Regions from separate parts of the Zooshikella ganghwensis genome, predicted to be linked through region 2. Evidence: predicted binding sites of a transcription regulator. Region 2 holds the regulator's gene; the other holds the start of a gene.
What was found. Region 2 encodes FliA, which starts transcription of late flagellar genes. Its sites were predicted from a motif close to CTAAAGTTNNNNNNNNNNCNGCCGATA; they were not measured.

Region 1: the regulator FliA is predicted to act here: its motif matches at 4,567-4,593, upstream of KHS79_RS04730 (flagellin N-terminal helical domain-containing protein).

Annotation. Positions count from the first base shown of each region.
Region 1 is NZ_JAEVHG010000002.1:179,625-187,230, reverse strand. It holds gene KHS79_RS04740 (SulP family inorganic anion transporter) at 1-1,392, opposite strand, end outside; gene KHS79_RS04735 (MBL fold metallo-hydrolase) at 1,427-2,323, opposite strand; gene KHS79_RS04730 (flagellin N-terminal helical domain-containing protein) at 2,385-4,457, opposite strand; gene KHS79_RS04725 (carbon starvation CstA family protein) at 4,748-6,172, opposite strand; gene KHS79_RS04720 (hypothetical protein) at 7,062-7,606, shown strand, end outside.
Region 2 is NZ_JAEVHG010000007.1:85,171-92,776, forward strand. It holds gene flhA (flagellar biosynthesis protein FlhA) at 1-639, shown strand, start outside; gene flhF (flagellar biosynthesis protein FlhF) at 683-2,212, shown strand; gene KHS79_RS12030 (MinD/ParA family protein) at 2,252-3,079, shown strand; gene KHS79_RS12035 (RNA polymerase sigma factor FliA) at 3,079-3,822, shown strand; gene KHS79_RS12040 (chemotaxis response regulator CheY) at 4,135-4,515, shown strand; gene KHS79_RS12045 (protein phosphatase CheZ) at 4,525-5,316, shown strand; gene KHS79_RS12050 (chemotaxis protein CheA) at 5,329-7,606, shown strand, end outside.

The DNA.
Region 1 (7,606 bases), on a different contig from region 2:
ATTATGACGTTGAATATTACGAAAATGTTCAGTTCCTGGTATTTCGCCTACCACAGCAATATGTGGACGAGCGGTTTTAAGTAAGTGCAGGCTGACTGAAATAGCTACTCCACTCAATACACCGTACTCTACACCAAAGAATAAGGTTATAGTGAGTGTGGTGGTGATCCCTGTAAACTCTGTTCGAGAATATCGCCAGGCTTTTCGAATTAAGCCGATATCAATAAGTGAAATAACGGCCATCACAATGGTGACTGCCAGTGCTGCTTTCGGCAGGTAGAATAGCAATGGTGTAAGCCATAATGCCACAATCGCTATACCCAAGGCAGCAAAAATACCGGCAGCAGGTGTTGAAGCGCCTGCATCAAAATTAACGACAGACCGTGAAAAACCACCTGTAACGGGAAATCCGCCAGAAATTGCAGAGGCTAAGTTAGCAGAGCCTAAACCAATAAGCTCCTGATTTGGATTGATACGCTGACGTTTTTTGGCAGCAAGGGTTTTGCCAATGGATATGGACTCAATAAAGCCAATAATGGCAATTAAAAGTGCAGAACTCGTTAATTGCTGCCAGTGAGCTCCAGTCATTGTAGGCCAACTTAATTGGGGTAAACCCTTGGGAATTTCACCGACGATTGCAACACCTTTTAAGTCAAGCCGAAAATAATAGGTGGTGAGTGTAGCGAGTAAAATGACGATGACGGGTGCTGCTTTTGATAAAAGTTGAGCGTAGTGTAATGGTACTCCCCACGTTGGAAAGTACCTCAAAAAGCAAAGACGTAACCACCATAAACCTGCTAAACAGCTTATGGCCAAAATACAGGTAGTGCTGTGCATTGCCGGTATTGACTGAAATAGGGTCGTTCCCTGTGTAATTAAATTATCACCACTGACTGGAATTCCCAATAGGTGCTTGAGTTGACTAATAATGATAATTATACCGGATGCGCTGATGAAACCAGAAACTACAGGATGAGATAAAAAGTTGGCAATAAATCCAAAACGTAAAATACCCAAAAGCAGCAGTACTAAACCAGAAATAAAAGCAAGGAGAATCGCAAGCGTTGTGTAAGCAGGTGACTCAGGAGAGGCTATAGGCATAATTGCACTGGCGGTCATTAATGAGATAATAGCGACCGGCCCTACGGATAGACTATAACTGGAACCCAAAAATCCATAAAAAACCAGAGGTAAAATGCTGGCATATAAACCCATTTCTGCAGGTAGCCCTGCTAATAATGCATAAGCTAATGACTGAGGGATTAACATAATGGTGACAATAAGTGCAGCAATAAGGTCACCATTAAAATGCTCAGTTTTATAGTTTTTAAGCCATTGCCTTGCTGGAAACAGCTGCTTTATGACAGACAGGATGAAAGAGTTTAGCTGCATAAGAGAGCACTTATTATATTATTTTCAAAAACGATTAAAAACCGTTGATGGGTAGTTTAAGGTATGTTGCACCATTATCAGCAGGAAGAGGGAGCTTTCCTCCACGAATATTCACTTGCAAAGCAGGGATGATGAGTTGTGGCATGGTTAAGATGGCATCTCGCTGTTGTCGTAGCGTAATAAATTCTTGTTCAGTGACTTGCGCGTTGATATGAATATTGTTTTCTTGCTCGGTTTTTACTGAGGATTCGAACTGCAACTGTCGTCCATCAGGGCAATAGTCGTGACACATAAAAAGGCGTGTGGTATCAGGTAAATTAAAAATTCTTTGAATTGATTGATAAAGGGTTTTGGCATCTCCACCAGGAAAGTCTGTACGTGCTGTACCACTGTCAGGCATAAAAAGGGTATCGCCAATAAAAGCTGTATTGCCAATTACATACGTCACACAAGCAGGGGTATGACCGGGGGTTTGCAAAACGTGACCGGTAAGCTGACCAATTTGAAAGCTGTCGCCATCATTAAAAAGGGTATTAAATTGTGAGCCATCACAAGGGACAGAATGCGTGTCATTAAAAAACCTGGCAAAAGTAGATTGCACTTCGGTCACTTTATTACCAATCCCTAGCTTTCCACCCAATTGTTGTTGTAAATAATCTGCAGATGTAAGGTGGTCTGCGTGAATATGGGTTTCTAATATCCACGCTAACGATAAATGATGTTCGTGAATATAATGAATAAGCTGATCGGCTTGGGCAAAATGTAAACTACCTGATGCATAATCAAAATCTGCGACGGGATCAATAATCGCACATGCAGATGAGTTAGGGTCTTTAACGATGTACGTCAGAGTTTGTGAATGTGGGTCATAAAACGCTGTGACTTGGGGTTGAGTGGCTAAACTTGGGGTGAAAGGTAAAGCGCCATCCATGCTTAATTCTCCATTACTTATATCGTCTTGGCTGTGATTATTTAAACATTAGCACGTTAACTTAAAAATCTAATAACGCCAATACTTGCTGTGCATTGGCATTGGCTTGAACCAACACGGAAATTCCAGCTTCCTGTAATACTTGTGCTCTGGAAAATGCAGCTGTTTCGGCTGCGAAATCAGCATCAACAATACGAGAATTCGCTGCTGAAAGATTTTCACTAAAAACACTTAGGTTATTTACACTGGACTGAAAGCGATTTTGAAGTGCACCTAAAGAGGCTTGTAGGCTGCTGACTTGATCTATAGCATTATCGATAGATGTTAAAGCATCTGTGGCGTTACTTGCTGTTGTGATGTCGACATTATCCAATAATTTACCATCTTCAACATTACCAAATTCACCCACACGAAACCCTGAACGATCAATGGCTGAAAAAGGGTTTTGGGTTGTTATATCAATTTGACCTGCGCCTGTTAATAGAATTGATGAGCCTGTATCTGCACCAATTGACGCAACATTAAACCCGGCTTCTGCCACATTGGCACTATCATTAGCCAGGTTAATATTTCGGCCATCTGCGGCAACTAAACGAAATGATGTACCAAAGGCTTCTGCCGTTACCCCTGTGACACCCTGCTTACTGTTAACAGCAGTAAGCACATTGTTAATGATAGTGCTTGCTGAATCAGCAGCATTAAAACTGATGTTGATGGTTTCGCCATTAATATCGATGGATTCATTACGGGTACTGCCTGTAGTAATTGCTGTGCCATAGGCAATGGTTGGTAAAGCTGTGGCAGTAACGCCTGTTTGACCCGTAACCCGATTAATGGCTGCAGCTTTGGCGATAGCACTTCCATCTTTGTTATTAAATGAAGCTGTATCATCACTGGTTAATGAAGGGCCAACGGCTACACCGTTAATGACTAAATCGCCGGATTGTAAAGCTTGTGTCACTCCGACTCGACGACCAACAACACCACTGTTACCACCACTAAAAGTACCTTTCAGTAAGCCGGTAAAGCGATCAATATCAGATCGACCAAAGTCGATATTAATATCAGCGCCACTGCGGGAAATAAGAGTGTAGCTGCCGACAAAGGTTTGAGCCGCACCACTGATGCCTACAGCAACCGCTGCGGATAAGCCCGAACCATTATCATCATACACAATGTTGCGTCCATCATCGGCGATAAGTGTTATGCCCGTATTAATACTGCCGGTGTTTTCAGCACGTACACCAGTTTGCCCTTGAGCTGCATTAATGGCTGTCACCACAGACTCTCGGTTGGCATCAGCACTGAGTGCATTATTGGTAGCAACCGCAATGGTTGTGCCATTGATAAGGATATTACCGCTAACGGTTGCATTGGTTGCAGCTAAAAAGTCCGCGTAGCCAACCACGTTGGTGTTTGCACGGGCAGTAACACCTGTTTGGTCACTTACACTGTTGATCGCTGCGGCAATGGCAATTCCACTTTTCTCATTATCTGCACTGGATAAACTATCATTGGTGGAAGACGGAGCAGGGACTGCAATGCTGTTAATGACTATATCGCCCGCTAGCAGTGAAGTGAGTGATCCAGGTCTGGTGGACGATATACCATCAGTAAGGGCGCTACCAAGTCGGTCTGGTGTAATAGCACTGATGGATACAGGAATTGTTTCACCCAGATTAGTACCCACTTGGAAGTTTGTTTTAGAAAGGGAGCCGTTTAACAGAGGTTTCCCATTGAATGTTGTGTTATTAGCTACGTCTTGAATTTCATCAATGAGTTGCTGGACTTCTTCATTGAGCGAGTCTCTATCCAACGAAGTATTACTGCCATTTGATGACTGTAATGCCAGTTCTCGAATACGTTGGAGGTTAGTTGTGATAGAGGAAAGTGCTCCCTCAGCCGTTTGAGTAAGTGAAATGCCATCGTTTGCATTACGAATAGCAGTGGCCGTTGAGCTTATTTGTGTACCGAATCGAATGGAAATTGCCAGCCCTGCTGCATCATCACTGGCATTGTTGATACGTAGCCCAGAGGAAAGCCGTTCAAGGGCTGTTGCTTGCGCTTGTTGCGTTTGATTTAGGTTACGCTGAGCAATCAGTGATAGCAGGTTTGTATTAATAATCTGGGGCATGGTGAACCCTCCCCATTAGCGCACAGCTGCCAACTTGCTTGGGGCAGGACTAGTGGTTAGTGAGTAATAACATAACTGATTGAAAGCTCATTTCATCACTCATTCTCAGTATTGGTGGGATTTGAAGAGATGTTAAAGATGTTTCAGAATTATTACGCTTAATTGTAATGAGTAAAAGTTATGACCAGACTATGAGTAAAAAAATATGAATAAAAAAAGGCGACATAAGCCGCCTAAGTATAGTGCTGCAATGGAACAACGATTTCTCCAGTAGTAGGTTGATTTAACCGTTAACCATTTTGCTCCTGAGGTAATAAAGCAGGTTTTTTATACTTCCAGAAAAAGCCAGCAGTGAACACGACTGTAGTCACTGCACCGATGATGGTGGCAACGTTCATTGGCAGGTTAAAGCCAATTTCAGCGTTGGCTAGATAAGTTATGGTGACTGCCGTCATAAACATTGCGGGTATTGTACAAATCCAGTGCAGCTTACCTTCTTTAATCAGATAGGCTCCAGCAGCCCAAAGCATAATCATTGCTGTGGTTTGGTTTGCCCAGCCAAAATAGCGCCAGATAACGCCGAACTCAGCTTTGGTGATAAGGAAGCCAATCACAAACATAGGGATAGCGATTAATAGGCGTTTTACTAGCGCTTTTTGAGGTAATTTAAAGAAGTCAGCAACAATGAGGCGGGCACTACGGAATGCTGTATCACCAGAAGTGATCGGTAAAACAATTACCCCCAGTATGGCCAGAACACCACCTATTGCACCCAGCAGTGAAGTAGAAACTTCATGGACAACTGCGGCAGGCCCACCAGATGCCAGGGTCGCATTAAGCGCTTCAGGGCTTTCATAGAATGATAAGCCTAAAGTACACCAGATTAACGCAATAACACCTTCACCAATCATCGCACCGTAGAAAATAAAACGACCTGATTTTTCATTTTGCATGCAACGAGCCATTAGTGGTGACTGTGTTGCATGAAAGCCTGAAACTGCACCACAAGCAATGGTAATAAATAGTAAAGGCCAAAGTGGAAGCTCTTTAGGGTGTAGGTTGCTGAAATCTAAGCCTGCGGAGTAAAAGCCTTTGTCACTGATACCTAAACCAACGAGCAAGCCTATAGACATAAATAGTAACAAGGCGCCAAAGAAGGGGTAAAAGCGGCCAATAATTTTATCGACGGGCACAATCGTTGCGATAATGTAATAACCAAAGATGATGGCTACCCACCAAGCAACATTCATTTCAGACAAGCTACCAAGCAGTTTGGCTGGCCCAAGCACAAATACCACGCCAACCAGTAACAACAGCAGAACCGCGAAGATATTCATAAAGTGTTTAGCGGCAACACCTAAGTGTTGGCCTACTACGCTGGGAACACTGGCTCCTTTAGCTCGCACAGAAAGCATACCTGAAAAGTAATCATGAACAGCACCGGCAAAGATGCAGCCAAATACAATCCAGAGCATGGCAACTGGGCCATAAAGTGCCCCTAAAATCGGGCCAAAGATGGGGCCTAGTCCGGCTATGTTAAGTAGTTGAATAAGGTAGACTTTTTTATCAGACATGGGGACAAAATCAACCCCATCGTTCATTGTTAGTGCGGGTGTTTTTTGTTCGGGGCGGGGACGGAAAATTTTCTCAACCAGTCCTCCGTAGACAAAATAGCCGGCAATCAGCGCGCCGACGCAAAGTAGAAACCACATCATGTTGATGGCCCTCCCAATTATAGTACTGTCTTTATCCTGCCCTGCCAGTTTATCCCGGTTGATATATAAAGAAGGACTGACAAATAGGTGAGTGGCTGAATAGTCTGGGGAGTGGTTGGAAAACATGTGGGAGTGGTTGCAGTGGTGTGACACACACATAAAAGTATTACCGCTGAGGGGTAGCCTATCGACTTTAATAATGTACAGCCCTTAGATCACAGTACAGAGCAGTGGCCTATTAACTGTACTTTATATAAAAGCTATTTTTTTAAAGCCTTATGCCTACAAAGGTTGGATAACACCCTTCGAACACGCCGTGAATCCTTCCTTGGAGGCTTGATTGCCGCATCCTTGCGGCAAACAGTTCGAAGTAAGTTATCCAGCCTTTGTTTGAGGCTGGTACACATTGCAACATTACATGTATAGACATGTATAGTGTTCAAGTGATAAGTAATAATCGGACTGTTGAGGTAGCAGTAAATTAATTTATGTTTTGTATTGTTGATAAAGTTAAAGTCGGTAGAAGTATTGAGTTATGTGATTTGGGAAAAGTATATTGAGTGCCGTCGTGTTGTTCATCGAAGAATTGATATAAAAAATCAGCAGAAGATTAGCCTGACCCAGCTAGTATCAATCGGTTTTATTTTGCTGAAGAAGGTGATTTTGGGGCGTAAAAGACAATGATGAAGTGGTCAGTACAATTTCATTGCTTGATATTAACAATAAGGTTGTCGTACTACGAAAATGTTTGCTGTTGCGCCATGAAGAGATAATGGTAAAGAAGTTTCTATTAATGAACTGTATAAAATCAAGCATTTTCATATATTTTAGAGCTACACTCTTGGTGTTCATTGCATTGTATTTCTTTTTAATACCTGCAGGAATAGTTGTGTATGATCTTCGTGATCCAGGGTTGCAAACAAATCAGATCCCTAGTTTCACATATCGTTGGCACACAACAATCACCAAAGATTTTGTGTCATGGGTTAATGATCGTATCGATTTTCAAAGAGCATCCAAACTAACAACTGATAATGTATCTGGCACTGAGTGGCCGATGTTTAGTGCTGTTTTATATTTATGGTCAACTGAGACGCTGCAAGAAAACTGGGAAGTTAATCCCAACTTTTCTAGAGAAGCACCAAATATCTATGCTAGAGAAGCTATTGAAGCTGCAGCTAAATTGATAGTTGACCCAGATAATGCTTCATGGGTAAAAGCGCACTGGGGGAGTGATTATCTGCATAAGGAAAACCTGTTTTATAGAATGTTGTTTATTGCAGGGCTGACAAGTTACCAAAAACTTACTGGTAATAGTCAATATGAAGAGGTTTTGGTCGATCAGGTAACGTCTTTATCAAAAGAGCTGGATGAGTCCCCATATGGTCTGTTAGATGATTATCCTGGAGAGTGTTATCCGGTAGATATTTTGCC
Region 2 (7,606 bases):
CACCTAAACCAAGTGCTGTTTAAACATGCCCATGAATTGATAGGTCATGATGAGGTGCAACGGTTGCTGGAGCTATTGGGGCGTCAATCACCGAAACTGGCTGAAGAGCTACCCAGTAAAGTTTCGCATAGTACTTTACTCAAAGTGTTGCAAAGCTTACTGATTGAGCGCATTCCGGTAAGGGATATTCGCACCATCGCAGAAGCGCTGGCTGAAATAGGGGCAAAGAGTCAAGATCCCGCCACTTTAACTGCTTCAGTGCGAACGGCACTAGCGCGCTCCATTGTGCAAAGTATTGTAGGTACATCAGATAAGATTCCCGTCATCACACTTGAGCCTCAGTTGGAACAAATGTTGCTGCAATCTGCTCAGCAGGCTAAGCAATCTGGAATGAGTGTGGAAGATGGCTTTGTCATTGAGCCTAGTTTGGCTGAACGTTTACAGCGCTCACTGCAAGAGGCAGTGTCCCGGCAGGAAATGGCAGGTCAGCCGGCAGTGCTGCTGGTAGCGGGACCGATTCGGCCTATGTTAGCCAGGTTCGCTCGATTTGGTATACCCAGCCTGCATGTATTGGCTTATCAAGAGATTCCAGACAATAAAGAAGTGACTATTGTCGCCAGTGTGGGCCAGCATGAGTAGTTGTTGGCAGTAACTGAGATAAGGCACGGCATAGGAAGAGCTTATGAATATTAAACGCTACTTTGCTGCGGATATGCGCCAAGCACTTAAGCTGGTTAAACAGGAGTTAGGTGCTGATGCCACCATTCTTGAACAACGGCGGGTAGCGGGTGGGGTTGAACTCGTCGTTGCCAGGGATGCACCAACAATTCCCTCGCAGGCTTCAGCTGCATCTCGCCACCGTTCAGATACCCAGAAAAAAGACTCAACAGCCGCATATAAGCAAAATCATGCCTTCGCTCAGGACGATGAGTTTCACTGGCAAGGACATCAGGTTAATCAGCAAATGCAGTCAGAGCCGTTGGCTAGGCGGCAAGCACCTCAACAATCCCTTGTCGATTTAGCGCATTACAAACAAGAGAGCCGTTTGCGGGATACCAAAAAAAACAAAACGGTACCGACTAAATCGCATAAGCTCAACACTCCGCAAACGAAGGCAAGGCCTAGCACCAATGCTTATCAGGATGTACAAAGCCATAAATCTCAACAGGATAAACCTTATCAAGAAATTCAGTGGCAGCAAAAACAAGCCTTAGGTGATTCCCAAAAACAACAACATGAGCAAGTAGGTGATACAGCACCTGGGCTGCTGACCAATTTACAGCAAGAGTTGCATGGTATGAGGATGTTGCTACAGCAGCAGATGGGGCAAAAAGCCTGGGGCGATTTTTGTCAGCTTAACCCCGTTGCCGCAATGGTCTGGCGGCGCCTAGTGGGGATGGGCCTGTCACCACAGCGAAGCCATGCGATTGTGCAAAACATTCCAGCCGATAGTGCTGTAAAAGTGGCATGGCGACATGTATTGGGCCAGCTTAGCCGTTTGCTGAATACCACTAAGCGAGATTTAGTCGACAGTGGAGGAGTTTTTGCACTGCTTGGGACCACTGGCAGTGGTAAAACCACCACCGTGGGCAAACTGGCTGCTCGTTATGCCTTGCAGCATGGCACCGAGTCACTGGGGTTGATTACCTTAGATACTTTCCGTATAGGCGCCTGTGATCAGTTAAAAACCCTTGGCCGCATTTTAAATGTGCCAATCCGTGTGGTGAATGATTTGTCAGGCTTACAACAGGCATTGGACGCCTTTCGTAGTAAATCATTGATTTTAATTGATACGGCGGGTCTGCATCCGCAGGATGATAATTTGCAGCTACAATTAAATTTACTTGATCAAGTACGGCCAATGGTTCGGAATTTTCTGGTGTTGGCTACTACCAGCCAACGTGCAGTACTTGAGCAAGCAATCGATACTTACTCGACAGCACAAACAGTGGGTACGATTCTGACGAAAGTGGATGAAACACATAATCTAGGCGAGTCTTTGGATATGGTGATGGCTGCCCAGCTTGCGGTTTCTTATTATGCCGATGGACAGCGTATTCCTGAAGATATTGCCCTAGCGCGCAGTCATACGTTGTTGAGTCGAGCGGTAGCAATATCGGGAGCACTGGCTGAAGATGATGCCGCATGGCTTGTACAACAGGAATGGACTATAGCAGGACACTCACTGTTTAATGAGTGTGCTGTTGGGTAATTACAAATTATTATGTTTGTTGTCTGAGTAAACAACACGATGGGAATTAAACATCCAGTTCAGGTACTCGCTGTAACCGGAGGTAAAGGAGGTGTAGGCAAGACCAATGTGGCGCTTAACCTGAGTATTGCTCTGGCAGAAATGGGGCGTCGCGTCATGCTGCTTGATGCTGATTTGGGGCTCGCTAATATTGATGTCTTGCTGGGCTTGTCACCAAAACACACCATCGCGGACGTGTTGGCAGGTAAGTGTGAGTTACGGGATATTCTTTTACACGGGCCTGGCGGTATAAAAATTATCCCCGCATCCTCCGGAACACAGGCGATGACACAGCTATCCTTGCAGCAGCATGCAGGGTTAATTAGTGCCTTCAGTGATCTTAATGACCAACTGGATGTGTTAATGATTGATACCGCTGCGGGGATTTCCAGCTCAGTGGTTAGCTTTGTAATTGCCAGCCAAGAAGTGCTGATCGTTGTCACCAATGAGCCAACCTCCATTACTGATGCCTATGCGCTGATTAAGTTGCTCCATCGAGATCACCAGGTCATGCGTTATCGGGTTATTGCCAATATGGTGCGAAGTCAGCAGGAGGGTCAGCAACTTTTTAATAAGCTGACCAATGTCACCGAGCGCTTTTTGGATGTCACCATGCAGTATTTAGGGGCTATTCCTTTTGATGACGCCTTACGTAAAGCGGTGCAGCGGCAACGCCCCTTATTGGAGTGTTATCCTCGGGCAAAAGCGGCAATAGCGATACGAGCGCTGGCGCAGAAGATTGATAACTTTCCCTTACCAGCCTCACCTCGAGGGCATTTGGAATTTTTTGTGGAAACCTTGGTGTCCTGTGAAGTCGGACGTTGTTGATGAAATCAATGCAAGGTGTTGGACTATATTCCCAGGTAAGTGGGCAGCAAGGACAGCAACTTGTCCAGCGTTATGCCGGACTTGTTAAACGAATCGCCTTACATACTGCTGCCCGACTTCCTGCCAGCGTACAGTTGGATGACCTGATTCAAGCAGGAATGATCGGGCTGCTAGAGGCTGCGCGAAAATATGATGCGAGTAAAGGGGCCTCATTTGAAACCTATGCCACCATTCGTATCCGAGGCAGTATTGTCGATGAAATCCGCAAAGGGGATTGGGTGCCGCGCTCTGTGCATCGAAATAGTCGACGAATTGCTGAGGCTATTCAACAGATCGAAGCAAAGTATGGCCGTGACGCCAAGGATCAGGAAATAGCAGAAGCACTTTCCCTTTCACTGGATGACTACTATGCCATGTTGAGTGATTTATCAGGTAGTCGATTGTTTTCATTTGAGGAGCTGACCGCGGCTGGGGATACATCACAAGCATCATTAGCCAGCGAACACACAAGCGATAAACCACCAGATGAACTCCAGCAGAAAAAACTGCGGCATGATTTAGCGCAGGCAATACAAATGTTGCCAGAAAGAGAGCAACTGGTGCTGGCACTTTATTACGATGAAGAGCTAAACCTTAAAGAAATTGGGCAGGTGTTAGGGGTAAGTGAGTCTCGAGTGAGTCAAATTCATTCACAAGCCGCTATGCGACTTCGTGCTCGGTTAGCTGACTGGCAGCCCGAATAATCTCAGTCTTTAATAAAATCATAATCTTTATGTTCTAACACCATTCAACCACAGTAGATGTAGTCTAAGACACGTCAGGTTAATACAAAAAAAATTGATTGAGTATTATTGAATAATTATCCCAGTCTTTTAAAGGTCATGATTTAGTCCTTGTTTCTGGCTATAAAGTGTTATTGCGTAATGAAAATGTTTTGAACACTTTCTAAACATAAATCGAATAAACTGGCATGCCAATAATCACCTACTAGACTTGTAGTAGATGTAAAAAGGCAGCATCTGTGCATCATGAGGGAGGTCGCCTTGGATAAAAATATGAAGATCCTTATTGTGGATGACTTTTCCACCATGAGGCGAATCATTAAAAACCTACTGCGAGACTTGGGGTTTACCAACACGGCAGAAGCGGATGACGGTCAAACAGCACTTCCAATGTTGAAAAGTGGTGGCTTTGATTTTTTAGTGACGGACTGGAATATGCCGGGTATGACGGGAATTGACTTATTAAAAGCCGTTCGTGCTGATCCTAAGCTCGCTTCTTTACCGGTTTTAATGGTAACGGCTGAAGCAAAACGAGACCAAATTGTTGAGGCTGCACAAGCTGGCGTTAATGGCTATGTAGTCAAGCCTTTTACTGCTCAAGTATTGAAAGAAAAAATTGAAAAAATATTTGAGCGTGTGGAAGCGGGTGGTTAAGAGGCTGATATGTCGTTATTAGATAAATACACTGAAGGGCTCACACCAGCAGAGCTTGAAAAAGACTTAAAAAGCCGCGCCCACCAAATGGTGGAGTATTTGGAAAAAGGTAATTTAAAAGATGCCATTCAGGTAATTCACGAAATTAATGAGGTACGCGATAAAAGTCTTTATAAAGAGATTGGCCGTTTAACCAGAGCCTTGCATGAAGCGATTATGAACTTTCATTTGGAAGCAGGCTTTTCTGGAGAAGATAAAGAACAAATTTCCAGCATGGCGGACGCCTCTGAGCGTTTAAACTATGTCACCAAAATGACTGAAAAAGCGGCGAATCGCACCATGGATCTGGTGGATGCCAGTGTACCTATTGCGGGTGATATTGCTGAACAATCGAAAAATTTGCGTGAAAGCTGGCAAAAGTTACGTAAGCGACAGATGAAGCCTACGGAATTTCGCGAGTTGTACCAACATATTGAAGTGTTTTTAGACTCCACTGAAGGAAAAGCAAATACACTGTATAGCAATTTAAACGAAATTATTTTGGCTCAGGACTTTCAGGACTTAACGGGCCAGGTCATTAAAAAAGTCGTGGATTTGGTAGCTGAAGTTGAAGAAAGCCTGGTTAATTTAGTGCGTATGGCAGGACAGCTCGATACGATAACAGGCATTGAACATCGCTTTGAGACGAAGGAAAAAGATAAAACCGTTGCCGAAGGGCCTCAGATGCGTGCAGAAGAACGTACTGATGTGGTATCAGGTCAGGATGAGGTTGATGACCTATTATCCAGCTTGGGGTTCTAGGGGAGTTATTTCATGAGTTTTGATGCTGATGAAGAGATTCTACAAGACTTTCTTGTCGAAGCTGGGGAAATCTTGGAGCTGTTATCTGAGCAGTTAGTTGATCTTGAAAACCGTCCAGATGATAAAGATTTACTGAATGCAATCTTCAGAGGCTTTCACACGGTTAAAGGTGGGGCAGGTTTTCTCCAGCTCAATGCGCTGGTTGAATGCTGTCATGTTGCTGAGAATGTGTTTGATACATTACGGAATGGGCAGCGCGCTGTAACGCCCGAACTGATGGATGTTGTTCTGCAAGCGTTAGACAAAGTGAATGAAATGTTTAGTCAGGTTCGCGACCGACAGGAACCTGAGGCTGCGGACAGGGAGCTCATTGAAGCCCTGACCAGGTTTGCTGCGCCAGAGGGTGCCGCTGAAGAGGCTGAGGCACCAGAACCTGCGGTTGAAGAACCAACTCCCACACCTCCAGAACAAGCTGCAGAGCCTGCGGCTGAGAAACCACCAGCAGCTGCTAAACCCAGTGGAGATGAAGCTAAAGGGTCAGAAGACGAAATCACGGATGAAGAGTTTGAGCAGCTGCTTGATGCCATTGCTGATCAGGATAAAGAAGAGCAGGCAAAAGGGGAGGCCCCAAAAGCAGAGGTTTCAGCACCACCTCCTGCCGGAGGTGTCACAGGCAGTGACACGGATGAAATAACCGATGATGAGTTTGAGGCTTTACTCGATCAGTTACATGGGAAAAAAACCGTTGGTGGAACTGCTGAAGAGGCAACACCTGCGGAACCCAGTGCAGAAGCCCCAAAAGCGGCTGAGCCTGCAGAAGCTGTTAAAAAAGAGCCTGAAAAAAAACAGGTCAAGCCACCTGCTGGGGATGAAATTACCGATGATGAATTCGAATCTCTGTTAGATGAGCTGCATGGTAAAGGGCAGTTTCATGGGGCTAAGGCAGAAGAGCCGCCAGCACAACCACCTGCAGGTGAACAGGTACCTGAGGCTGACTTTGATGAACTGTTAAAAGAGTTAAAGCACAGTGCTCAAGGTGGTGCACCAAGTAAACCTGCAGCACCGGCCAAACCCACACCACAAAAACCAGCCCCTGCACCAGCGGCTGCCAAACCTGCAGTAGCACCCAAACCACCCGTTAAGGATGCGAATCCCCCAGCTGAAACCACTGTGCGTGTCGATACCGCTCGCTTGGATGACATCATGAATATGGTGGGCGAGCTAGTACTGGTTCGTAACCGGCTAGTTCGGCTGGGCGATCGAAGTAGTGATGAGGCTCTGTCAAAAGCGGTATCCAATTTGGATGTGGTTACTGCAGACTTACAGCTATCTGTCATGAAAACGCGGATGCAGCCTATTAAAAAAGTATTTGGGCGTTTTCCACGGGTGGTGCGTGATTTAGCAAGAAGCTTAAAAAAAGAAATCAATTTACAGATGGAAGGGGAAGAAACAGATCTGGATAAAAACCTGGTTGAAGCGTTGGCGGACCCTTTAGTGCACTTGGTGCGTAATGCTGTGGACCATGGGATTGAAAGCCCTCAGGAGCGAGAACAAGGCGGTAAAAACCGCCAAGGTAATGTCATGTTGGCGGCTCAGCAGGAAGGTGATCATATCCTGCTTTCTATTGCTGACGATGGGGCGGGTATGGATCCAGACAGGCTAAGAGCTAAAGCTGTGGAGCGGGGATTGTATGACCAGGATACGGCTGATCGGCTGTCTGATACGGAATGCTTTAATCTGATTTTTATGCCCGGTTTTTCCACTAAACAGGAAATTTCAGATGTTTCTGGACGTGGTGTGGGCATGGATGTGGTTAAGACAAAAATTTCCCAGCTCAATGGCACCATCAACATTGAGTCTGAAAAAGGCAAGGGTTCACGCATCATTATTAAAGTACCGTTGACGTTGGCGATTATGCCGACATTGATGGTGGTACTGGAAAAACAGGCATTTGCTTTACCATTGGTGAGTGTCAATGAAATTTTTCACCTGGATTTATCACGTACTAATGTGGTGGATGGGCAGGAAGTTGTGATTGTTCGTGATAAGGCATTGCCTTTATTCCATTTAAAACGCTGGTTGGTGGCAGGCCATAATGATTCAAAGCCAGTGGATGAATCCCATGTTGTGATTGTGTCGGTAGGTACGCAACGGGTAGGTTTTGTTGTTGATCAGCTGATTGGGCAAGAAGAAGTCGTGATCAAGCCGCTTGGTGCCTTATTGCAAGGCACGCCGGGTATGTCAGGAGCGACGATTACCGGTGATGGCCGAATTGCCTTGATTCTCGATG